Aliamphritea hakodatensis: one gene and its partner. The protein of the gene in region 2 interacts with the protein of the main gene of each other region in a pairwise test. Links are inferred from orthologs where the notes say so. Each region holds a gene or a part of one and is shown on either strand. Other genes may lie near its edges. The genes, in order: bioB and PCI15_RS16035.

Region 1 (8,482 bases), 2.2 Mb from region 2 along the record:
ATCAACCCGGGAGAAGAAATCCATATTCGCCTGCAGGACGGACGGATTCGCAGCCAGGTGACCGAGGTCATCCCGGACCTGCTCTGATACGGCCAGCCATAGCGTTTAACCGCGGAGTTTGCTAGGCTTGGCCGCCTTAATGAACCCTCAATTGATCGAGTCTCATGTCTGAACTAAAACTAGAAACCACCGAACAAATCGCCAGCTACGGTATCGGCCGTCAAATGGGCGATCAACTGGCCAACAACAGCTTTGAAGGCGTTTCCCTGAACGCAGTTGTAACCGGTATCCAGGATGCCTTTGAAGGCGCGGAGCTGAAAGTCGCCGGCGAACAGATCCAGGCTGCATTCAACGAAATCCAGAAGCGCATGCAGGAAGAAGCGGAAGCGGCTGCTAAAAAAGCAGCGGCTGAAGGCGAAATCTTCCTGGAGAAAAACTCTCAGCGTGAAGAAATATTCGTCACCGATTCCGGCCTGCAGTACGAAGTAATCGAAGCCGGTAGCGAAGCAGGCGAAAAACCAACTGCTGAATCAACCGTACGCGTTCACTATCACGGCACGTTCACTGACGGCAAGGTATTCGACAGCTCTTATGAGCGTGGTCAGCCTGCTGAATTCCCTGTGGGCGGCGTAATCGCTGGCTGGACCGAAGCACTGCAGCTGATGACTCCAGGTAACAAATGGCGTCTGTACGTACCGTATCAACTGGCATACGGTGCACAAGGCTCGCCAGGCGGCATCCCTCCTTACGCCACCCTGATTTTTGACGTTGAGCTGCTGGCTGTTCTGTAACAGAACGGGTCTGTTAAGCACAATGACTAAGCCGATGCCCGCATCGGCTTTTTTACGGATATGTAAAAGAGGCTACACGCATGCAACTTCACGTGAATATTCAGGGCCAGGGTGAACCGCTGATCATTCTGCACGGATTATTCGGCACGCTGGATAACTGGGGCAGCCAGATCAAAGTACTGGCTGAGCAGTATGAGGTATATGCCGTAGATTTACGTAACCACGGCCGCTCCCCCCACAGCGATGAAATGAGTTATGCCGCCATGGCGGAGGATATTGCTGAGCTGATGGATAATCACGGCCTGCAAAGCGCCCATATACTGGGACACTCCATGGGCGGAAAAGCAGCCATGCAGTTAGCCCTGACGCAACCTGAACGTATCCGGCAACTGATCATTGTTGATATCGCACCGGTACAGTACAGCCATGACCATGACACTGTTATTCAGGGGCTGAAATCCGTCAGCCTGAACACGGTTACGTCACGGCGGGACGCTGAACAGCAACTGGCAGAACATGTCACGGAAACCGGCCTGCGGCAGTTCCTGCTGAAAAATCTGTACCGGACAGAAAACGGCTTTGCCTGGCGGGTGAATCTGGCAGTTATCGAAAGCCAGTATGACAATATCAGCGCCCCTCCTGAAGGCACCCCCTATCGCGGCAAGACACTGTTCATTAAAGGCGGGCAGTCGGAATACATTACCCTTGATCACAAAGATGCGCTGTTACAGTATTTCCCGGCTGCATCTTATAAAATCATTCAGAATGCCGGGCACTGGCCCCATGCGGAAAAGCCGGCGGCGTTCAGTAAACTGGTTATGAATTTTCTGCAGGAAGCAGACAACGGATAAAGAAAAAACCGCTTACACACTCTGGTCGATGATCAGCCCTTCGGGGAAAAACTTTTTAAACACCCCCGCCTCGACCAGGCGCTGATTCACTTCTGCGAACCGCTCCCCCACTTCGTCAAGACGCTGGTTATAATCTTCCAGACTTTGAGAAACGGCAGCACTGTGTTCTTCCCGATCGGTATTAAGCTCGTCCAGCGCATCCTGTCGGCGTACGGCATCCGCAGCCTGTGATTCACGCTGGGCATCCTGACGGGCAGCGTCCTGCTCATCTTCCTCACGCTCAGAAGCAGCCTGATTATCAGACAACTCTTCTTTTAACGCATCAGCCCGGCCGGCATCCGTCTCACCTGAAAGGCCATCAGCTGTAACAGACTCTTCCCCGGCTGATTCAGCACCGGACGCATCCTGAGTAGAAAGCTCAGCACGTGCCTGTTCGGCCAAAGCTGTTGCGCGGGCGGCGACTGCACGGTCGGCCCCGGACGGCTCAGAAACCGCCAGCGCTGCTCGTAAGACTATTTCTGCCTTCTCCAGAGTCGCCTGAGGGTCGTTAGGCACCGCGGACGTATCAATACTGACTTCACCGGAAACCGCATATAAACGCCCGTCCGGCCCTTTCCTGTATTCATAGCTCGGTGCACCCGCATGGGCACCGCCTGCAGAGGCATGCGCCTGCTCATGCTGGCGAACCTCCCGGTCACGGGTGGCTAACTGTTGTATCTGTTCATTTTCAAGCGCGGTCAGATCTGCTTTTACAGCAGTAGCAGTACGCTGATCAGAACCTGCCTGGTCGGAAGCTTTCTGATCAGACGTATTTCTTTCAGCACTATGAGTATCAGCACCGCTGACATCCGCTGATTTTGGGGTAGACGTAGTTGGCGAAGATTCTGCTGAATGCAGAGATACTGATGACCCGCTGACGGCCGGGTCCCGGACGGAACTGACGGCATCAGTCTGGCTGGTACCGGCAGCACCGCCAACACCTGATGACTGGATCTGAAGGCTATTTATATTGAGTTGCATACCTGCACCTCACTGGTCACAAGACTGAATCAGACGCGAATGTCGATCAGTGTACCGAGCACTTCATCTGCTGACTGTACAACTTTAGTGGACGCAGCAGTTGCGTTTTTCTCAACAGTCAGATCAACCAGTGCTTCATTAACATCCCGGCCTGTCGCCTCTTCCGGCGCCTGCGGTTTACCCGCACCGGCAATATCAGACGCAGCCTTCTGAACACCGTCGAGACCACGGTTTATCCCTAACACACCTGTCTGAAGAGCAGAGGTTACATTCATGGCAACACCCCTAAGTTAATTGGTCTTCAAAGCAACAGACACATCTGTCACCCTGTAAGTATCCGAACTGTACAGTAATTAATCAACCAATCAGAGCATCAATGTCCACAAATTGGGCAATGTTTTGTGGCGAGCAATCATCAGAATGTGGTACTTCCGCAATCAGCGGCGCTGACAGCATGGTTTTTAACGTTTGCAGATTTTCTTCGTAACAGCTCATGTCCGGATCCACCTGATTGGCAACCCATCCGGCCAGCGGCAAACCGTCTCTGACAATGCTTTCAACCGTCAGTAATGTATGGCTGATACAGCCAAGCTTCATCCCCACCACCAGCACAACCGGGGTATTGAGCATTTTCGGAATGTCGGCAATCGTCTGCCGGTTATTCAGGGGCACCCGCCAGCCGCCGGCACCTTCAATCACCGCCAGGTCTGCCGGCTGCAGCATGACGCCGCGGCATAAGGCAGCAATACGGTCTGCATCCAGTCTCCGCCCCACCTGCTCAGCAGCAATGTGCGGCGCAATTGGCGGCTCAAACGCAATCGGATTAATCTGCTCATAGTTCAGCTCAATGCTTGCAGTTGCCTGTAACAACAGCGCATCTGAGTTACGCAGCCCTTCAGGGGTATTTTCACACCCGGCAGCAATGGGCTTTACAGCAACTGTCGTCAGGCCTTTGCGGTTAGCAGCTTCAAGGATACCGGCAGCCACTACGGTCTTGCCGACATCAGTATCAGTGCCTGCAATAAAAATACTTTTCTTTGCCATAACGGATCGTCTTTATTGTAAATATTACTCAGGTTTACGTAATACAACGTAAGCCACTTCATAAGTAGCCGGCAGCAACCCATCATCACGCCGGTACGCTTCATACGCATCTCTGAAGGCAAGCAGATGCCTTTTTCCAGTCAGCCCTTCAGGCCGGCCCGCACTCATATTATGTGCACCAATGCGCTTCAGTTCATTGGTCAGGCCACGCAGTTCACGGTATAACAGCTGCACCGGGACGACATCAAAACTGACTTCCTCAAGGCCCCCAATGCTGCTCCGCAACTGAGATAAAGGGGTAAACTCACTGACATGCTGATAGCGATCTACCGTTGCCCAGGATGCCCGCAGCTCACAAAGGCTTTCCGGCCCCAGCGTACTGAAAACAAACTGCCCGCCCGGACGTAATACCCGGTATACCTCAGCAAACAACCGGGGCAGGTTCTCACACCACTGAATGGCCAGGCTTGAAAAAATCAGATCAACGCTATCTGCAGCCAGCGGCAATGCTTCGGCATCACCGCACACCCAACGGATATTCTCCCCCGCATGATGCTCCCGCGCATAGCTCAGCATACCCGGTGCCAGATCAATCCCCGTCAGGCACTCTGGCTGAAAGCTATCCATCAGCCGGGGAATGAAATAACCGGTGCCACATCCCAGATCAACAGCTTGCCTGACCTGCTGCCCGGTTCCTGCAGACACCGTCGCCAGCAGCTGTTCGCCCACCTGCTGCTGCAGCTTGGCATAATTATCATAGCTGCTGGCCGCACGGCTGAATGAAGTCGCAACTTCCTGCTTGGAAAACTGACTCATTTCAGATGCTCCCTTATCCGCCCGGCAAGCATCTGCGGATCTGACAGCATAGGTACATGGGACGAGCCTGCTAATACGGCCACAGCGGACCCCGGCAGCTGCTGCAGATACTCAGTAGCACTTATCGGCGCCAGCGTATCAAGCTCACACAAAAGATGCGTCACCGGGAGGTCAGACTGATCCGCGGCACTGAAGAGCGACCGGTAATCTGCTTCGAGAACTTCCAGCGCCGCGCTGACAGCCGGATAATCAGGGTCCGGAATACTGCTGATCAGTGACTTCAGTTGCTTGAGATCCTGCCGGGCGCTTGCTGATCCCTGCACCTGAAGCATGGCGAAACGCTGCAGGGTTTTCTGTGGCTGTGTTTTAAAGGCTTCACTGAACTGAGCGAACGTTTCGGCATCCATCCCCGCCGCCCAGTCTTCCCGTGCAACAAAACAAGGGCTTGTGCAGAGTGTCATTAATGACGTGATATTTTCCCTGTAGGTCAACGCATAAGTCATCGCCACAATGCCACCCAGCGACCAACCCAACCAGGCTGCTTGTGGAATGCCGGCTTGCAGCAACGCGTTGTGAATCTCCGTCACCATGCCATTCAGCGTACTGCTTTCAGCGGCGGCCTGACTTCGCCCGTGGCCTGGTAAATCAACCAGCACCAGTGAAAAATCATCTTCCAGTAACCCACTCAGAGGCCGCCAGATTTCACTGTGCATCCCCCAACCATGCAGCAGCACCAGGGTCGGCGCCTGATGCAACGGCTGGCCTGCATAACTCAGATGCAGCTTCATATCTTCACCTCACTGAGCGCGACCAGCAAACGGTCAACGTCCGCTTCAGTATGGCTGGCACTGAGGGTTACACGTAACCTGGCTTCATTCTTCGGCACGGTCGGCGGGCGGATTGCCGTAATAAAGATACCCTTTGCTTCCAGCGCTGCACTCATCTGCATAGCCGTCTCACTGCTACCGACCATCACCGGCTGAATAGGTGTCTGTGAATCCATTAAAGCTAAACCCAGTGACTCACAGCCGGTCCGGAACTGTGCGATCAACGCCCGAAGTTTTTCCCGCCGCCATTCTTCTTCCCGCACCAGTTGCAAGCTCCGCAGGGTTGCAGCAGCAACGGCCGGCGGCATACTGGTGGTATAGATATAACTGCGGGCATGCTGAATTAAGGTTTCGATCAGCACGTCTGAACCGGCGATAAATGCTCCGGCAGTCCCGAATGCTTTGCCCAGCGTTCCCATCAGAATCTGCACATCATCCTGCCCAAGCCCGAAGTGATCAACGCTGCCCCGCCCTTCTTTACCGATACATCCCAGGCCATGAGCATCATCAACCATCATCCAGGCATCCGCTGCGCAGCTGACATCTGCCAGCTCAGATAATGGTGCAATGTCGCCGTCCATACTGAACACACCGTCCGTGATCACTAACTTACGGCGGGTTTCACTGCGCTGCAGACGGGTCTGCAGGTTTGTCGCATCGTTATGTAAATAACGCTGAAAACGGGCACCGCTTAACAGGCCTGCATCCAACAGGGAAGCATGGTTTACCCGGTCTTCAAACACGCCGTCCTGCTTATCAAGCAACGCAGTTACCGCGCCCAGATTTGCCATATATCCGGTTGAAAATAACAGCGCTCTGTCGCGGCCGGTAAATTCTGCCAGTGCCAGCTCAAGTTCATGGTGGGCCTGACTGTGGCCACTGACCAGGTGCGAGGCACCGCCCCCCACGCCGTAAAGATTGGCAGCGTTCTGAAAAGCAGCTATCACATCAGGATGGTTAGCCAGCCCCAGATAATCATTTGAACAGAACGCCAGATAGTCCTTCCCATCCACTTTGATGTTCGGCGACTGAGGCGTTTGCAGGGTTCTGCGGGTACGGTAAAGTGAAGCCTGCTTGCGCAGATTCAGTTCATCCTGTAACTGTGAGAATGACATAGTCGAACCATCAGGTACGGCCATGGCAAGGCGCCATGGCCGGAAGAAATGCGTTTAATCAGGCTTCGTAGAAGAACGAATCGTCCTGCTGCTTTTGCAGTGACTGCATAATCACCTGTTCCTGAGTATCGTCATTTTCACTGATACGCTGTTCAGGATTAATACCCAGGCGCTTAAAGAGCTGCAGGTCACGGTGAGTTTCCGGGTTAGGGGTTGTCAGCAGACATTCACCATAGAAAATGGAGTTAGCACCCGCCATAAAAGTCATCGCCTGCATTTCATCACTCATACTCTCCCGGCCAGCGGACAGACGTACGTGGGAAGCCGGCATCATAATACGTGCTACAGCGATAGTACGGACAAACTCAAGATGATCCAGGTCATCCACATTTTCCATTGGCGTGCCTTTTACCTTCACCAGCATGTTAATAGGCACACTTTCAGGTTGCGTTGGCATATTTGCCAACTGACGCAATAAACCGATACGGTCAGTTGCGGTCTCACCCATCCCCAGAATACCGCCACTGCATACCTTCATGCCGGATTCACGCACGTTATGCAGAGTATCCAGACGGTCCTGGAAAGTACGGGTGGTAATAATCTTGTCGTAATATTCCGGTGAGGTATCCAGGTTGTGGTTATAGTAATCCAGACCCGCATCCGCCAGGCGTTCAGCTTTGTCCTGATCCAGCATGCCCAGTGTCATACAGGTTTCCAGACCTAACTTCTTAACTTCTTTAACCATTTCCAGTACATACGGCATGTCTTTTTCAGCCGGATGCTTCCAGGCGGCTCCCATGCAGAAACGGGTTGAACCGGTTTCCTTTGCTTTACGGGCCTTTTCCAGAACCTTTTCAACCTGCATCAGGCGCTCTTTTTCCAGGCCTGTGTTGTAATGACCACTCTGAGGGCAATACTTACAGTCTTCCGGACAGGCACCTGTTTTGATCGACAGCAGCGTACTTACCTGTACTTCGTTAGGATTAAAATTTTCACGGTGAACAAGCTGTGCCTGAAACAACAGATCGTTAAAAGGCAGGTCAAATAAAGCCTGTACTTCGTCTTTAGTCCAGTCGTGTCGGATAGCACTTAATTGCTGCATACTCATGTCGGTCCTGTCACTTGATGAACGGTTGGAAAACAACCGCTTTTGGCAAGTGGCTAATGATAAACGGATAAGGAAATCTGTCAACTCATGTTACGCAAACCCAAAGACATCTGTACATTTTTTAAGCAGCGCATCTGTCTGATTTGTCAGCTTAAACATCCCTGCGATTCTCAGATATGCAGGGACTGCCAGCTGGAGTTACCCTGGCTTGAAGAACAATGTCTCACATGCGCACTGCCGCTCAGCTCGACAAATAACCACTGCCCGGCATGCCTGCGAACAAAACCGGTTTTTGACCGGGTGTACTGCGCTTTCCGATACGCATTTCCGGTGAACGCGCTGATCCCACCGGGAAAGTTTAACAACCGTACCGATTATCTGTCAGCGCTGCATCAACTTGCCCTGCAAAGCGTCAGTCTGGCGGTCAAACCCGATTGCCTGATTCCTGTCCCGATGCACCCGAGAAAACTGTTAAAGCGGGAATATAATCATGCCTGGTTGCTGGCACGGGATGTGAACCGGAAGCTAAATATCCCGATAAGAAATGACATTTTGCATAAACGCATACACACCCGGAATCAGATTAACCTCAGCGCAGCCAGGCGCAGGCAAAATCTGCGACACAGTTTTCAGTGCGTGAATGCCCCGCCACCTCACGTCATGCTGATTGACGACGTCGTCACTACGGGCACTACGGCAAATATACTCAGCAGAATACTCAAACAGGCCGGCTGCAAGCGGGTTGAGGTTTTCGCTCTGGCCAGAACAGATAAACCGTCCGGTAAATAAAGCCATCATAAACAGCCCGGTTTAGGGCTATAATTGCGCTTCGTTTAACTCAGGACACCTGATAATGATTGCCGAACTCAACCTTAAACCAATAGCTATCATTCACAGTGGATTTAAAGAA
Region 2 (17,531 bases):
GGCAGGACAACTGGGCGACGGCAGAGCAATCAATCTCGGCGAAGCCTCGACAGAAAACGGCTTTTTCACCCTCCAGCTGAAAGGCGCCGGCATGACCCCCTATTCGAGACGGGCTGACGGTCTTGCAGTATTACGCTCATCCGTACGGGAATTTCTCTGCAGTGAAGCTATGCACCACCTTGGGATACCCACCACCCGCGCACTCAGCCTTTGCCTCACGGGCGAATCGGTAACCCGGGATATGTTCTATGACGGCAACCCCCAACAGGAACCCGGGGCCATCGTATGCCGTGTAGCCGAGTCCTTTACCCGCTTCGGACATTTTCAGCTGTATTCATCCAGAAACGACATTGCTTTACTGCAGCAATTCACCGACTACACCCTGAAAAACGACTTCCCACATCTGGGCAAGCCGGGTAAAGACACCTATCTGGAATGGTTCAGCGAAGTATGCGACCTGACCCTCAGCATGATCGTTCACTGGCAACGGGTAGGCTTTGTTCACGGGGTGATGAATACCGATAATATGTCTGTTCTTGGCCAGACAATTGATTACGGCCCTTATGGCTGGCTGGATAACTATGATCCCGACTGGACACCCAACACAACTGACGCCCAAAACAGGCGTTACCGTTTTGGTAATCAGGCACAAATATCACTGTGGAATCTCTATCAGCTGGCAAATGCCATCTACCCACTGATCGGGGACGCTAAACCGCTGGAAGAAATCCTTAACAGCTACTCTGGGAAATACCAGAGCGCCTATTACCAGATGATGTGCCAAAAACTCGGTTTAAATACATCATTTAGTGACAGCAAAGATAATCTGATTAATTCACTTGAAAAACTGTTAACTTCCGCTGAAACAGATATGACAATCTTTTATCGGGTATTAGCAAATACGTCACTCGAAACGGATATTAACGGGCAACTCATCACCCTGAAAAACGCTTATTATGAATCAACGCAAATCAATGATAGCTATATTCAGGCATTAAAAAACTGGCTAAACCAATATCAGAAAATCTGCGCGGAAGAAAACCTTGCTCCCGATGAGCGGGCAAAGCAAATGAACACAGTTAACCCTAAATACATACTGAGAAACTATCTCGCCCAGCAAGCATCAGACAAAGCAACCGAAGGAGATCTCAGTATGCTGCACGCTTTACAGGAAATGATCCGGAATCCTTATAGCGAGCAGCCACAGTTTGATGAATACGCCGCAAAACGGCCGGACTGGGCACGAACGCGCCCAGGATGTTCAATGCTATCGTGCAGCTCTTAAACTTCAACTGCACGCATCAACTTAGAAATTCTTAAAAATCATTATCGTAATCAACGTCTGCTTCGCCGTCGTTGATCAGAAACTCGCGACGCTGCAAATAGGCATCCCGTACCGCCACATAACGATCATCCCCGGTCAGTAACTCTTCAGCAGCAAACAACTGAGCACGGGTATCAATAATACGCAAACCAATCAGTGAGTTACGCGTTCTGACATGATCAACTTCATTTACCGGATCAACCAGCGCATCCGGAATCAGACCAATGCCGTCACGCACCGTGGAAGGCCCAAATAATGGCAACACCACATAAGGACCGGAATCAGCACCCCAGGCCGCCAGTGTCTGACCGAAGTCTTCTTCGTGCTTGGTAATCCCCATTGGAGTAGCAACATCAAAGATACCGCCCAGACCAATCGTGGTATTAAAAGCAAACCGAGCAAAGTTTTCTACCGCCGCATCCGGCTTACCCTGCAACAGAGCGTTCAGAGTACCGCCAACGTCAGACAGGTTCTCAAAGAAATTATTCACGCCTGTTTCAACAACATCCGGTGTAACCGCCTGGTAGCCTTTTGCCAGAGGTTTAAGCGCATAGGTGTCCAGACCTTCATTAAAAGAGAACATCGCACGGTTGAAGCCCTCCCAGGGGTCAGAAACATGCTGATCATCAGCAGATACACCGGCGACATCAGCCACGGATTCTTCCTGCGCCGAAACAACACCGGACAATGACACACTTAAAACTAACGCAACTGATGCAAATTTCACAAGCAAGAACTCCCATGTTCTTCAATCTGATTACTGGCGCATTATAGCGGTGCAACAGCCGACACAGAAGCACTCTTAAAACAATTTTTCTACAAACGCAAAAAAGGCCCCCGAAGGAGCCTTTTTTCTGAGTAAACTCGTTAAGCTTGAATTAGAAGCTCAGAGTGTACTGCAGTACAGTAGCGTCAGCAACTACTGAAGTAGCACCAGTAGAAGTAGCTACAGTTTCTTCAGCTTCGTCGTTGAACTGGAAAGTTTCCAGAGCTACAGAAGCAGAAGAACCCAGAGCGTAGCTTACGCCCAGACCAGTCTTCTTCAGCTTCTCATCAGCACCGTCCTGATCCAGAACTTCGTACTGAGCATATACAGTAGTCTTACCGATACCGTAAGAAGCAGCCAGCTGAGTAACATCTGCATCAGAATCAGCTACGTCAGAATCCATCTCTGAGTAAGAAGCCGCCAGGTACAGATCACCCATAGTGTAACCAACACCGAAGCTAGTAGTATCAGTATCAGTGTTGTCAGCTTTGTTGTTAGAAGCAACGTGAGTCAGCGCCAGGTCGAAACCAGCGATGCCGTAAGTTGCACCCAGGATGTAAGCGTCTGCATCTTCGCTACCAGTAGTAGCATCAGTACCCAGAGTAGGAGCACCAGTTGCTGGGATAGTAGTCGCTGTTGCAGCAGCAGCATCTTCGTTTGCACCGTCAGCTGTGAAACCAGCGTGCAGCTGCAGACCGCTCAGGTCTGGAGAAGCATAAGTGATAGCGTTAGAGATACGGTCACCTACCAGCGCGAACTGAGCAGAGTGACGACCCATGATGTCAGCTTTCTTGAATGCTGCAGCTGGGTTGTTCTGACGACCGAAAGTTACCTGACCGAAGTCACCTTTCATGTAAACCAGAGACTTACGAACTTCGCTGATACCAGCGTCGTCGCCGTTAGCGCCAGAGAATTCCCACTCAAACTGGAAACCAGTAGTCAGGCCTTCGATATCGTTGTCTACAGTGCCTTTAACACCCAGACGAGTTTTAGCCATTTGAGCGTTCAGGCTTTTCTCGTCCTGATCGATCAGACGGAACTGAGCAACACCGTACAGAGTAGCGTCAGCTTGAGCCAGTGGAGCAGTCAGAGCGCCAGCAACAGCCAGAGCGATGATTGACTTTTTCATCAACAATTTCCCCTTTAATATTTAACGTACTAGTAGTTAAACTTTTCTTGTTAACCAAAGCGGTTAACTTTAATTTTTTTAGCTTTAATGTGCTTGGAATGTCCACATCACAGATATTCCGAACGCATCGCTCACTAAAAAATACTATAAAACAAAATTATTTCAAACATATGAAAGAAATTTCTTTCATATATTGATGACTTTCATCATCAGATCATACTTATTTTCAGTTTTAAAAGTTATCTGCTTACAAACACTTTTACTGACTGAGTTTTCATTAGCGTTATTAATACAAAACCGCTAATAATCTAAAAATGAACCTAAAATGAATGTCTAGTCTAATAAATTGGACGCATTACAGCATACACAACAATCTTCTGCAACTATTTCGCCCTTTATTTGTCATGGATTTAGCTCATTAAAAACCACTGTATAAAAAACAGCCACACCTACCCTTCAGACAGCGTCTGCCAGGCCTGCTTAATACGCTTTTCAGACACCGGCTGCCGGGTGCCTAACTGCTGCGCAAACAGCGACACTCTGTATTCTTCGAGCAGCCAGCGAAAGGTTGTTAGCTCTGCAGTACTGCGCCGTTGTTGCTGATAGTCCTTCTGCCGTTTCTGCACGCCCTGCATATATGTAACCAGCTGATCACTGAGCATCCGTTGCCGGGGCAACTCGCGCTGATATTTCTCAAGGCGTAATTCAATTGCCTTCAGATAACGGGGATACTCCTGTAACTGCTGCCAGCCAGCCGAGCTCAGGTAGCCGGCATGCATCAATTCACTCAACTGCAGTTTTATATCGTTCAGAACATTGATAACCCGCAGATCCATCTTACCGCTTAACTGCTTATTGATACGGTGAAAACAATGGTGCATCTGATTCACAGCTTCCGCAGCTTGCTTCGCAGTCGATATAAAATCCGTTTCCGCTTTAGCCAGCGTCTTCAGAAACGCTGCCTCTGATCGCGGAATATCTTCTGCAGCGAAGCAACAGGCCTCGGTAGCTAACAGTAAAATGTCTTCCCTCAACGCTTCCTTTCGCTGCACTTTAGCAAACAGCAACGCTGACTCTTCAAACTTTACAAGCTTACTTTTCACCTGACGCAGACTGGCCGGCAAGTTTAACCAGGCAAGCCTGATCACACCTCTTCGGGTCAGTATTACCGCTTCCTGCTTATCTTCCACAACAACCAGTTCAACACTTTCTTTACGGTCGACAAGTGCAGGGTACAGTTCGACCTCTATACCGCCTGCCTGCTTAAGCGTGACAGACTCAGGTAAATCACCGAAGTCCCAGCGGGTAATCCCCTTGCGCCCCCAGGTTTCATCCGCCTCGCTTGTCAGCGCGGCTTCAGCCTGTTCGCCATACTGTTCGCTCAGCGCCTGCCAGTCACGGCTTTGGGCAATTAGCTTCCCTTTATCACCCAGCAACTTAATATTGACTCGGTGATGCGCCTCAAGCTCCCCAGCTTCCAGCAACTGTGGATCAAGACGCACACCGGTCATACGCAACATCTGATGTGCCAGCGCCTCTTCCAGCTTACCTTCACCGAAACTGGCCGACTGAATAAATGCATCCACATAATCCGGTATCGGCACATAATTTTTTCGTATTTGCTTAGGCAAACCTTTCAGCAGGGCCACACACTTTTCTTTAAGCATGCCCGGCACAAGCCACTCCAGACGCTGCAAAGGAATCTGATTCAGCAACACCAGTGGCACACTGACTGACACGCCGTCGTCTGCCGCGCCAGGCTCAAAATGATAACTCAGCTTCAGCGGTGCCCCGGAAACCTTCAGTACTTCAGGATACTGACGGGCAGTTACATGCTCCGTACTTCGCTGCAAAATATCCGCTTCCGTCAGAAACAGAATTTTGTCATCCGCGTTTTCAACGGTTTTTCGCCACTTTTCAAAACCGGCGCCATTAACAACATGGTCACCTTTGTGCTTCGCCATTCTGGCGGTATAGAAATCACAGAGCGTATCTTCATCCACCAGCAGGTCTTTGCGCCGTGATTTAGCTTCCAGACCTTCTACACTGGTAAGCAAACGGCGATTATGAGCAAAGAACTTACCCTTGGTATGAAACTGCCCTTCCACAAGTGCCGAACGGATAAATATGTCGTGGCTAACCAACGGATCGACCTTGCCGAAATCAATATTTCTTTTCGGGACAATGATCAGGCCATATAAGCTCACCTGCTCCTGAGCGATAACCTGAGCACGTTTTTTCTCCCAGTGAGGCTCAAAGTAATTTCGCTTCACCAGATGACCGGCAAGAGGCTCAGCCCACAACGGATCGATTTTCGCGACCATACGGGCATACAGCTTGCTGGTTTCAACTACTTCAGCGGCCATAATCCATTTGGGTGCTGACTTATACAGCCCGGACCCCGGGAACACATAAAAGCGCCGGTTACGCGCTCCCAGATATTCCTTATTTTCCTGTTTAAAGCCGATATTCCCTAACAAGCCTGACAACAATGCCCGGTGCAGGCGATCGTAACCCGCGTCCGCCGGTAACTCTTTATACTCCAGAGATTTACAGATCAGATGCAGTTGACGATGCACGTCACGCCACTCACGCATGCGGTTATACGACAGGAAATGTTTCTGACAGTACTTCCGCAGCTGGTTCTGACTCAGTTCCTGACGCTGCTCTTCGAACAGCGCCCACAGATTGACCAGGGTAACAAAATCAGAATCCTTATCCGCATACTGCCGGTGCTTTTCATCCGCAGCCTGTTGCTTATCAAACGGACGCTCACGGGGATCCTGAATCGTCAGTGCGCTGGCAATAATCAGCATTTCCCGCAAACAGCCCTCTTTAACAGCGGCGACGACCATCCGGGCGATGCGCGGGTCTATCGGTAACTTACTTACCTGCCAGCCCAGCGAAGTAATCTTACGCTTGTCATCAACAGCCCCCAGCTCCTGTAGCAATTTAAAGCCATCGTTAATATACCGGGAGTCAGGCGGATCAATAAACGGAAAGTCCTCGATATTCCCCAGACGCAGCGTCAGCATCTGCAGGATAACCGCTGCCAGGTTTGTACGGCGGATTTCGGCATCCGTAAATTCAGGACGGCTGTTAAAATCCTCTTCAGAATATAACCGGATGCAGACACCTTCTGCGACCCGGCCACAGCGTCCCATCCGCTGATTTGCACTGGCCTGAGAAACGGCTTCAACCGGTAAACGTTGCACCTTCGAGCGATAGCTGTAACGGCTGATCCTGGCCAGCCCGGGATCAATAACATAACGGATACCGGGAACCGTCAAAGACGTTTCTGCAACATTGGTCGCCAGCACTATCCGGCGGCCGGCACCCCGGCCACCATGAAAAATCTTATTCTGCTCTGCCACACTCAGACGGGCATACAAAGGCATCACCTCAATATGCTTCAGACGCTGTGCCGTTACCGCCTTCCTTAAATGCTCAGCCGCTTCGCGGATTTCCCGCTCACCGCTCAGGAACACCAGAATATCTCCCTGAATGCCCTTCTGCTGCTGGCGTTCAAGCACCTGTAATTCCTGTGCTGCCTGAACAATCGCTTCCGGTACAGACCGTTCTCCGGAATCTGGCATATCTTCAAGCGGCCGGTAAAGTACCTCTACCGGATAAGTCCGGCCAGACACTTCTATAACAGGCGCATTATTAAAGTGTTTCGAAAAACGCTGCAGGTCGATCGTTGCCGATGTAATTATGACCTTAAGATCCGGCCGTTTAGGCAAAATCTGCCGCAAATAGCCCAGTAAAAAATCGATATTCAGACTGCGCTCATGGGCCTCATCAATGATCAGTACCTGATATTTTTCCAGATAACGGTCCCGCTGGGTTTCCGCCAGTAAAATACCATCGGTCATCAGCTTAACCTGAGTATTTTCAGCAACCTGCTCGGTAAAACGTACCTGATAACCCACTGTACTGCCCAGAGAAGAACCCAGTTCTTCAGCAATACGGTTAGCGACTGTCCGGGCAGCCAGACGTCTCGGCTGCGTGTGACCAATCAGACCTTTTGTCCCCAGCCCCAACTGCAAACAGATTTTCGGTAACTGAGTAGTTTTACCTGAACCGGTCTCACCGGCGATAACCACGACCTGATTATGCTGAATCGCCTCGGCAATCTCATCCCGCCGGGAGGACACTGGCAAATCAGGAAAGGAGATATTCTGGCCATCATAAGCACGGGCCCTGACCGCTGACTCTGATTCAGTAATCAGTGCTTCAGTGTCTGCCAGCAGTTTATCAAACGGCTGCCCCTGTTCTGCCCTGCGGCTCAGGTTGCCCAATTTCTGGCGCAACCGAAACCGGTCGCTGATCAGGCACTCATCCAGGCGTTGATATAAAGATTGAAACTGACGACTCACGTTAACGGCTCTGTCCGGAAAAGGCTAAAAACAAAGATGCGCTGAAGGAAACAATTCCATCAGCGCATCATTAAATAAAAAACGTATTAATCAGGAAAGTCTGACAGGCTCACCGTCCATGAAGGTAATCATTTCGCCTTCAGCCAGTGCGGTCCATTCCTCATTATCGGTCAGCGGCTCTGTGGCAATCACCGTCACAACATCAGTCGTGTTAGTTTCTTCACGGAAATTAACCGTCAGCTCAGCATCAGTCAGACTCGCTTTTCCAAAAGGCGCCCGCCGGGTTATCCAGGCAAGCTTGGTCGTGCAGTACGCAAATAAATACTCTGACTCAGTTAACAACATGTTGAACACGCCTAACTCGCGAAGCTGATCAGCACAACGGGCGATCAGCGCACTGACTTCTGTAAAATCATCCGGCCGCTCCGGAAATGCTCTGCGCACCTCTCCCAGCAACCAGCAAAATGCATATTCGCTATCCGTGGTACCCACGGGCTTATAAAAAGATACCGGCAGGTCAAATAACTTAGCATCCAACTGACCGTTATGTGCAAACGTCCAGGTATAGCCCCACAACTCACGGGTAAACGGATGGGTATTTTCCAGACATATCTCGCCAACATTCGCCTGCCGGATGTGGCTGATAACTGTCTTACTTTTGATCGGATGATTCTTAATAAGCTGAGCGATTTCTGAATCACAACTCGGCTCAGGGTCATGGAAATCACGCAGACCTTTGCCTTCATAAAACGCAATTCCCCAGCCATCCCGATGAGGGCCGGTTTCTCCACCACGCTGCATCAGCCCGGTAAAGCTGAAACAAATATCCGTCGGCACATTTGCACTCATGCCAAGCAGTTCACACATGCTAAATCCTGTTATTCAGTCACAGCCTGTTCAGGCTTTGGAAACCTGCTCATCATCACTGTTAAGCGTCACTTTGTCCGGCAAAGAGTCAATGGCTTCAATGCCAGACTCCATATGCGGCAACGGCTCAGCAGTACTCAACTCTTTCATCTTACGCTCGCCGACAAAATTTCCTTCCGGATGAATTGCCATTACCTTACTGGTCACTGTAGCAAAAACTTTTCCACCACGGTCAATTTCCAGCTCATCACACCAGACCTCACCTTCAACCAGCCCACACACGCTGATCTGATTGGCTTTCACAACCCCGCGGATATGGCCGTTCTTGCCAACAGAGATATTATCCAGTGATGAAATATTCCCTTCGAACATGCCGTCAATATGCATCCTGCCAACAATGCTCATATCACCGCTGAACTTATTCCCTTCAGCAATAATTGTTATTGCTTTGCCGTTTGCAGCGTTTGGTTTAGCGGGTACATCTTTTTTAAGGAAGCCCATTCGATACCTTTAACTGTAGAAAACAGTGAATCAAAGTTACTCATATCCCACGCCACGAAGGGCGCAGGGTCGACTGGCCTGAATAAATGCCGGATTTCATAATGTAAGTGCGGCCCGGTGGAACGGCCGGTATTACCACTCATACCGATCAGTTGCCCTTTGGATACGAACTGACCGGATTTAATCTTGATATCATTTAAGTGGGCGTAATAGGTTTTAAAACCAAAGCCATGCTGCAAAATGATCAGCTTACCGAAACCACTTTGCTTATTGTATCCCGCAAACTCAACCGCCCCGTCCGCCGTGGCATAAATCGGCGTCCCCTTATCCGCTTTAAAATCAATACCATAATGCATGGTACGCTTATCAAGCACCGGATGCATTCGCATACCGTACTTACCGCTGATACGGATACCCTGAATAGGCAAACCGTTAGGAATACTGTTGAGATAAAAGGTACGCTGGCTGATCAGCATACTCAGCTCACCCGCCCGTTCAGGCGTCATTTCACCGGAAGCCGGCAACCCCAGCAAACCTTCCAACCCGTAAAGACTGGCATCCAGCACAGCATTAAGCTCGCCAATTCGCAGGTTTTCTTCTTTAAGCTGTTTTTTCTCCACCTGCAGCTGAGACAAAGAACGTGATAGCTGATCCAGCTGCCCCTTCTGCTGTTCAGACGCCCCCAGGGTATCTTCATATTGCAGACTAAGGCTATCAAACCCTTCTTCCAGATTGAGCAAATGATCTGTGGTTTTCACCAGTAAGAGATTTGAAACAAAGAAACTGCAAACAGAAATAACCAGGAACATCGCCAGCAAATACTTCGTAATCTGCCCCAGCGTATACTGACGCGACCCCTGAGCTGTGGTGAGTGTGATAACCAGTTTATTTCGTAACATTACTTCTGACGTCTGGATGCCGGAGAAAAATAAAAACGAAAATATACCTGTATTCGGCATAAAAGTCATAATTAGTGTGTGGTTACGCTCACCAGTCCGGCAACCACACACCTGCAAGGATATTTTTACAGAAGGCCAAACATTAACTTTCCCCCTGACGGCTCCCTCCCAGTTCCGGTGCTGCAGCAATGATCCGATCCGCCAGACGGGAAAACGGCAAACTCTGAATCCAGACACTGCCGGTTCCCGACAGCGTCGCCAACCACAGCCCTTCGCCCCCCAACAGCATCGACTTCATCCCTTTGGTCAGCTCGATATCGTATGAAACCCCTTCACTGAATCCGACCAGACAACCGGTATCAACCCTCAGGGTTTCATTATTCAGCTCTTTACGTACAACCGTTCCGCCGGCCTGAATGAAGGCCATACCATCACCTTCCAGCTTTTGCAGAATAAATCCTTCCCCCCCGAAAAAGCCGGCCCCTAATTTTTTAGAGAAGGCAACCGACAGACGGGTACCAAGCGCTGCACACAGGAAGGCATCTTTCTGACAATAAAGCCGCTGACCAATCTCAGCCATATTGACCGGCACAATATCACCGGGATAGGGCGCAGCAAACGCCACTCTCTGTTTATCGGCTCCCTGATTCGAGAAGTGCGTCATAAACAGCGACTCCCCGGTCAGCATGCGCTTACCGGCTGAAAACAGCTTGGACATAAGTCCCTGATCAGGGTCAGAACCGTCCCCCATACGGGTTTCATAGCCAATGCTGTCTTCCATGTAGTTCATCATGCCGGCTTCAGCAATGACGGTTTCACCCGGATCAAGCTCAACTTCCAGCAACGGCATAGAACTGCCAACAATTTCATAATCCACTTCATGACACTGCATTGACTGACTCCTCAAACTGTTTTGCTCATAAAAAAGCGCAGTAACCTGCGCTTTATACTGTCTCTTCCGTCAACTGGCGGTTTATGCCTCTGCGGCATCCCCCACCCGAATCCGGTAACAGGGTTTGTATTCCTGATAATTAATCTTCATCCGGCGCTGCTCAACAAAAGACGCCAGTAATTCATCCAGCGAGCGCATCATCTCAGGGTCCCCACTGAGCTCAAAAGGACCATGGGTTTCAATTTCCTGGATGCCCTGCGCTTTAACATTACCGGCAACGATACCCGATAATGCACGTCGCAGGTTAGAGGCCAGTTGATAATCTTCCTGCTCATGGCTGAGATTCAGCTCCGCCATTTTTTCATGGGTCGGCTCAAACGGTTGCTGAAATGTCTCAGGGATATGCAACTGCCAGTTGAAATGGAATGACTCACTGGTGGCCTTACGGTACTGAGTAACATGCTGCAGCCCCTCTTTCATCTGACTGGCAACCTCAACCGGATCATCAACAATGATCTGGTACCGTTCAGCGGCTTTATCACCCAGCGTCTGGCGCACAAAACGGTCTATGGTTTCAAAATAAGCTTCACTGCCTGCCGGACCCGTAAAAATAAGCGGTAACGGAATATTATGATTCTTCTCATGCAGCAGTACGCCCAACATATAGAGAATCTCTTCCGCGGTACCGGCACCGCCCGGGAAGACAATAATCCCGTGACCTAACCGGACAAAGGCTTCCAGGCGCTTCTCAATATCCGGCATGATGATCAGCTCATTCACAATCGGATTCGGAGACTCCGCCGCAATGATTCCGGGCTCAGAAATACCCACATACCGGGCATCACTGATACGCTGTTTAGCGTGGGCAATCGTCGCGCCCTTCATTGGTCCCTTCATCGCCCCCGGACCACAGCCGGTGCAGACACCAAACCCTCTCAGCCCCAGCTCGTAACCGACCTTCTTGGTATATTCATACTCAGTACGGCCAATGGAATGACCGCCCCAGCACACTACCAGATTCGGTTTAATGTGCGGCTCGATTGCCTGAGCATGGCGCAGAATCTGAAAGACCTGATTGGTAATGGCAACGTTTTCGGCCAGCTGATTATCCTGCCCGACTTCATCACCCACATATAAAATATCGCGAACCACAGAAAACAGATTTTCTCTGATCCCCTGAATAATTTCGCCGTCCACAAAGGCACTGGCCGGCGCATTCGCAATTTCAAGCTGAATGCCCTGATGTTTCTGTGCCACCTGTATATCAAAGTCCTGGTACATTTCCAGCACCTGCTTGGTGCTGTCCACCTCGCTGCCACAATTCAGTACCGCCAGACAGCACTGGCGGAACAGCTGATAAAGACCCGCCTGGTTACGATCCTGTAAACGCGCCACTTCAATCGGCGATAACGTATTTAAACTATCTAAAGGCGTAATATTTGCTGTTACAAATTGATCAGTTGTCATAATTCACGCTCCCTTCAAAGACACACTCAACGCTGATCGACAGATACATCACACAAAGCAAAACAGCTTGGAATTTATGTACTGCAAACAGGGTTCTCTGCGTTATTCAGTTACGGCCAAATGATGTTTTTTCCGGCCCGCAAAACCGCTTATCCCTGCCAGTCAACGAATCTCAGTATCACTTACAATATATGCTATCAATGCCATCATATCTACTAAGCCATTGAATTTTATAAACATAGAGGCTCAAAAACCAGCTAACCCTAACCATACACTATGTATTAGAACCCGAACAAAGTTACGAATTTATTACTCATAATCACCACAGTTACCCAAATTCATACATGGATGAATACAAAGGGTTTTAACTGACTGCAACTTCTGCTTAACTAAACATATCTGGAAGCCTATTTCAGATAGACAACAAGGTTGGAGAAGGAATCCCTTATGGCTGCTACAAAGCTTTATATCCTCGACACCAATGTTTTACTTCATGATCCAAACTGCCTGTACGAATTCAAAGAGCAAGACGTCGCGATCCCCATGACCGTTCTGGAAGAACTGGATAACATAAAGGACCGCAAACAAAGCGTTGCCCAGGAAGCACGACACGCTATCCGGGCAATTGATAATATCCTCAGCGTTGCAACCAGCCCCACACAAATCACCCGGGGCGTTCAGATTAAAGTGCCCGGCACCGACGACAGCACGACTCTGGGGAAACTCAGTGTCTACCCCGATCACGAACTGACCAGCCGCCAGGGCTTTCTCCCATCGACAACCAACAACGACAACCGCATTATCAATTGCGCGCTTCACCTGCAAACCAATGATTCACACCGGGACATCATCCTGGTCACGAAAGATATAAATATGCGCCTTAAAGCCATGGGCGCGGGTCTGCAAAAGGTCGAAGACTACCGCAAAGATCAGTTGGTTTCTGACCTTGATCTGCTATCTGCCGGTCATCAGCACATCGACGGACTGTTCTGGGAAAAGGTCGATCAGGTCAAAAGTTATCAGAAAGGCCCCTACACCTTTCACAAGGTCAGCCCGGACCTGTTACCGGACACTTACGTCAACCAGTACATCCATGATGACTCCGAAGACTTTGCCGCCAGGGTTGTCAGTGTAGACCATGAAGCCATTGTTTTGCGCGACCTTGGCCACGAACACCTGATGCAACAGAACTGCTGGGGCATATCCCCCATCAATATCTACCAGGCCTTTGCGATGCAGTCCCTGCTGGACAGCGACATTGATCTTTGCATGCTCAACGGCGCGGCCGGTTCCGGTAAAACCCTGATTGCACTGGCCTGTGCGCTGGAAATGGTCATTGAACAGGGGCGCTATAACAAGATCATTGTTACCCGTTCAACCCCACCAGTAGCAGAAGATATAGGCTTCCTGCCCGGTACCGAAGAAGAAAAGATGACTCCATGGCTGAGTTCCATTCTGGACAATCTGGAAGCCATGCACGAAGGCGACGAACGGCCCCAGAGCAGCGTCAAATACGCAATAGAGAAAGCGAATATCCAGTTCAAGTCGCTTAACTTTATTCGCGGGCGCAGCATTCAGGACGCCATCGTGCTGATCGATGAAGCCCAGAACCTGACACCCTCACAGCTAAAAACCATCCTTACCCGCTGCGGTAAAGGCACAAAAATGGTGTGTCTGGGTAACCTGGCGCAAATCGACTCTAACTACCTGACAGCCCTGACCTCAGGCCTTACTTACATTGTGGAACGTTTTAAAGATTACAACGGTGCCAGCAATGTACATTTCGAAGGCGTGTTCCGTTCATCTTTAGCCGAATACGCAGAAGAACATCTGTAATCTGCAATTCACTCACACATCCGCCGCAGCCCTGCTGTGGCGGGATTCTTCTGTAAATACCGCCCCTGATTCATACATCTTGTGATCAGTACCTGCCCTGCACCACTAAATCTATGAAAGTTTATCTCTTTATTTTTTGTTGTATCTCTATATAATGCGGCGCACAATTATACGATCTAATTCCCCTTCTTGAGCCGGGTAGACGCTGTAATCGACATACTTGTGTCTTTACCAAGATGAATTTTGTATGTGAATACGCCGGCATTTTCTTTACCTGACAGCAATCTGCACACAGGTTACACTTAATACGCATTTTCATTTCAGGTACCGGAAAATATAAGTATGCGAATGCTGCTGCGTTTTCTCATCAAATTTTATCAGTACGTTATCAGCCCTGTGCTGGGGCCACGCTGCCGCTTTTACCCTACCTGCTCAGCTTATGCCCTGGAAGCAATCGAGATTCACGGTCCCCTTAAAGGCACTGCTCTGACAATAAAGCGCCTGCTTAAATGCCATCCGGGCCACCCCGGCGGGGTCGATCTGGTGCCGGAAAAAGCACCTTCATGCTGTCCGGCTCACCAATCAGAACCTTCCGACAATGACCGGTAATAGCCCAATCAGTATTCGCTGAAATTTGACCCATTCACCAGCCAGCGCTATAGCTTAAAGAATACCTTTGTAAAAACAGAGAGATCACAGGCATGGACAGCCGGACGAATGGGAGGGTTACCTTCGGCTATGTTCAGTTCAATTACAGTTATACTGGTTATTTCATCCTACATGGTCATTCTGTTCGCCATAGCACAACTGGTGGAACGAAAAATTGAACAGACCGGCAGAAATTTCAACGGCCCCTGGACATATGCCTTATCGCTGGCGGTCTATCACACCTCCTGGACCTTTTACGGCAGTGTCGGATTTGCTTCCGAATCGGGGCTACTGTATCTGGGCGTCTATATCGGATCATTACTGAGCATTGCCTGTTGGTGGATTACCCTCAGACGCATGGTCCTGGCAAAAAACACCTTCCGGGTCACCAGCATTGCCGACTTCATATCTACCCGCTATAACCGCTCGCAGAAAATTGCTGCTCTGGTCACCATAACGGCCCTGTTAGGCGTACTCCCCTACATCGCCCTGCAATTAAAAGCGGTTATCAGCTCCTTTAAAATTATCACCCTCAGCGGTCACGGCGCCGACCTGCATAATACAACGATGGACTGGGGCAGCTCAGGCCTGCTGATCACTCTCTTCATGATTGTGTTTACAATTATGTTCGGCGTACGGCGGCTGGACCCCACCGAACGCCATCAGGGCATGATCAGCGTCCTTATGGTCGAATGCATTGTGAAACTGATCGCTTTTCTGAGCATCGGTATTTTTGTCTGTTATTACCTGTTTAATGGCTACAACGACATTCTCAATCAGCTTGATCAGGCTGGCATACATCAGGTCACCAGCCTCCATACCCGGCCAGACAGCGGGGTGATGTGGCTGACGCTTATTATCCTGAGCTTCGCAGCCGTACAAAATCTGCCCCGGCAGTTCCATGTAGCAGTCATTGAAAATGCGGATGTAAACTACATCAAAAGAGCACTCTGGGTGTTCCCTCTCTACATCCTGCTGATCAATATATTTGTCATTCCGATCGCCGGTGCAGGCCTGCTAAAAGGCATTGATACCGGGGCTGCTGATTACTATGTTCTGCTGTTGCCACAACAGGCTGACAACACCTTTCTGACCATGCTGGCATTCATCGGTGGTTTTTCTGCCGCCACAGGCATGATCATTATTACCACAATGACACTGGCCACCATGTGCTCAAATCACCTGATCATGCCAGTGCTGGAAAAGTTCGAACGCTATGCCGCCATACGGGGTGAACTGCTGAAAATCCGCTGGGCACTGGTGACCCTGATCCTGCTCAGCAGTTACAGCTTCGCCATCGCCTTCAGTGACTCCTACATTCTGGTGGCGATCGGCCTGATCTCGTTTGTGGCAGTATTACAGTTCAGCCCGGCACTTCTGGGCGGGATATTCTGGCAAAAAGGTAACAGTGCCGGCGCGCTGGCCGGATTGCTGGCCGGCTTTGTTATCTGGGTCTATACCCTGGTCATACCAACACTGATTAAACAGGGCTGGATGGCGGACGCATTACTGACTGAAGGCCTGTTTCAGATAAGCTGGTTACGGCCGGAAGCGCTGTTTGGCACCGAAGGGCTTTCCAGCATTCCCCACAGCGTATTATGGAGTATGATTTTTAACATCGGCGCATACCTGCTGGGCTCCCTGCTCTACTCTCCGCATAAATCAGAGCGCACGCTCACCGCAGAATTTATGCAGTCCATGCACCATCAGGCCAGCAAAACAGCCCGCCCAACCGGGCTGGAACAATACATATTACTGGAAACCAAACTAAAAGAAGCTTCCGCCCTGCTGAATAATTACCTCAGCCCCGATAAAGCCCGGAATGCCATCAGCCAGATAACCGAAGACTTACAGGTTACCGATAAAGAACGTATCAGTATTATCGAACTGATCGAGTTCCACCGTATGCTGGAACACACCCTTACCGGCTCCATCGGTGCCGCCAGTGCCCACAATGCCATGGAAAACGGAATTCGCTACACTAGCCGGGAAACCGCCGACCTGAAAGCGCTCTACAGCCACCTTGTCACAGAGATGGACACCCGGATTGACAATAAACCGACCACTAAGCACGGGGATACAAACTTTGGGCTAATAGATGATTTACAGCGGCAGATAAGTCTGCTGGAACGGAAAAACCTGTCCCAGCAGCAACAACTAGAAAAACTCGAACTGAAATTAGAAGAACGGCACCAACAGATTTTCAAATACCGTATTGCAGCTCAGCATGCCCAGCGCGACAAACACAAACTCAGCGAGCAGCTACAGACGTTACAGCAAATCAGTGAATAGCCGGATATTCATCAGGCTGAATTTACGCTTCAAGAATCTGTGCCAGTAACTTGCGCACACCATCAGGCTCAAAGGGCTTATTACTTAACGCATTTACACCTGACTGAGCCACATTCTGCAATTGCGCTTCGTTATCCTCTGACGTCACCATTAACACCGGCATATGGCAATGATCACCGGACTGACGGATATACTCCGTCAGCTCAGCGCCGTTCATTTCTGGCATGTGATAATCAGTCACCAGCAAATCAAAGGTCTGAGTATTAAGGATCTCAATCGCTGCGGAGCCGTCGTCCGCTTCCTGAATATGCTCAATTCCCATGTTATTCAGTACACGGGTAATGACATTCCGCGAAAGTCGGCTGTCATCCACCACCAGCACTCGCAGGTCATCCACTTCATACATATCCAGCTCAAGCGCCTGAGGTGATAACAAATCAACAGTGGCATTCACTGCCCGGTGCAAATGCTGGAGCGTATAAGGTTTTGGCAGAATCGCAATCACACCGGACTGTTTGAACTCTTCCAGCT

What was found.
Region 1: the proteins of PCI15_RS16035 (region 2) and bioB interact in binary tests that used the Escherichia coli proteins (3 or more experiments, as listed by UniProt). The link is inferred for Aliamphritea hakodatensis from one-to-one orthologs.

Annotation. Positions count from the first base shown.
Region 1 is NZ_AP025281.1:1,251,977-1,260,458, reverse strand. Bases 5,545-8,482 are described here. They hold bioB (biotin synthase BioB), read right to left. Parts: upstream 7,567-8,482; coding sequence 6,523-7,566; downstream 5,545-6,522. Other genes in these bases: tsaA (tRNA (N6-threonylcarbamoyladenosine(37)-N6)-methyltransferase TrmO), read left to right, coding at 8,426-8,482; PCI15_RS05715 (ComF family protein), read left to right, coding at 7,903-8,361; bioF (8-amino-7-oxononanoate synthase), read right to left, coding at 5,545-6,464. In the rest of the region: xseA (exodeoxyribonuclease VII large subunit), read left to right, coding at 1-87; BamJ family beta-barrel-assembly machinery protein, read left to right, coding at 165-791; PCI15_RS05755 (alpha/beta fold hydrolase), read left to right, coding at 872-1,642; PCI15_RS05750 (putative metalloprotease CJM1_0395 family protein), read right to left, coding at 1,655-2,662; PCI15_RS05745 (hypothetical protein), read right to left, coding at 2,692-2,937; bioD (dethiobiotin synthase), read right to left, coding at 3,020-3,706; malonyl-ACP O-methyltransferase BioC, read right to left, coding at 3,731-4,522; PCI15_RS05730 (alpha/beta fold hydrolase), read right to left, coding at 4,519-5,310; more of bioF, read right to left, coding at 5,307-5,544. UniProt on the Escherichia coli protein: Catalyzes the conversion of dethiobiotin (DTB) to biotin by the insertion of a sulfur atom into dethiobiotin via a radical-based mechanism.
Region 2 is NZ_AP025281.1:3,486,738-3,504,268, forward strand. Bases 6,578-9,459 are described here. They hold PCI15_RS16035 (class II glutamine amidotransferase), read right to left. Parts: upstream 8,466-9,459; coding sequence 7,689-8,465; downstream 6,578-7,688. Other genes in these bases: hrpA (ATP-dependent RNA helicase HrpA), read right to left, coding at 6,578-7,598; PCI15_RS16040 (bactofilin family protein), read right to left, coding at 8,496-8,966; PCI15_RS16045 (M23 family metallopeptidase), read right to left, coding at 8,906-9,459. Also shown: PCI15_RS16015 (protein adenylyltransferase SelO), read left to right, coding at 1-1,285; PCI15_RS16020 (MlaA family lipoprotein), read right to left, coding at 1,317-2,051; PCI15_RS16025 (porin), read right to left, coding at 2,203-3,219; more of hrpA, read right to left, coding at 3,669-6,577; more of PCI15_RS16045, read right to left, coding at 9,460-9,865; PCI15_RS16050 (TIGR00266 family protein), read right to left, coding at 10,008-10,757; nucleotide 5'-monophosphate nucleosidase PpnN, read right to left, coding at 10,839-12,224; PCI15_RS16060 (PhoH family protein), read left to right, coding at 12,672-14,060; membrane protein insertion efficiency factor YidD, read left to right, coding at 14,409-14,669; PCI15_RS16070 (sodium:solute symporter family protein), read left to right, coding at 14,799-17,000; PCI15_RS16075 (response regulator), read right to left, coding at 17,023-17,531.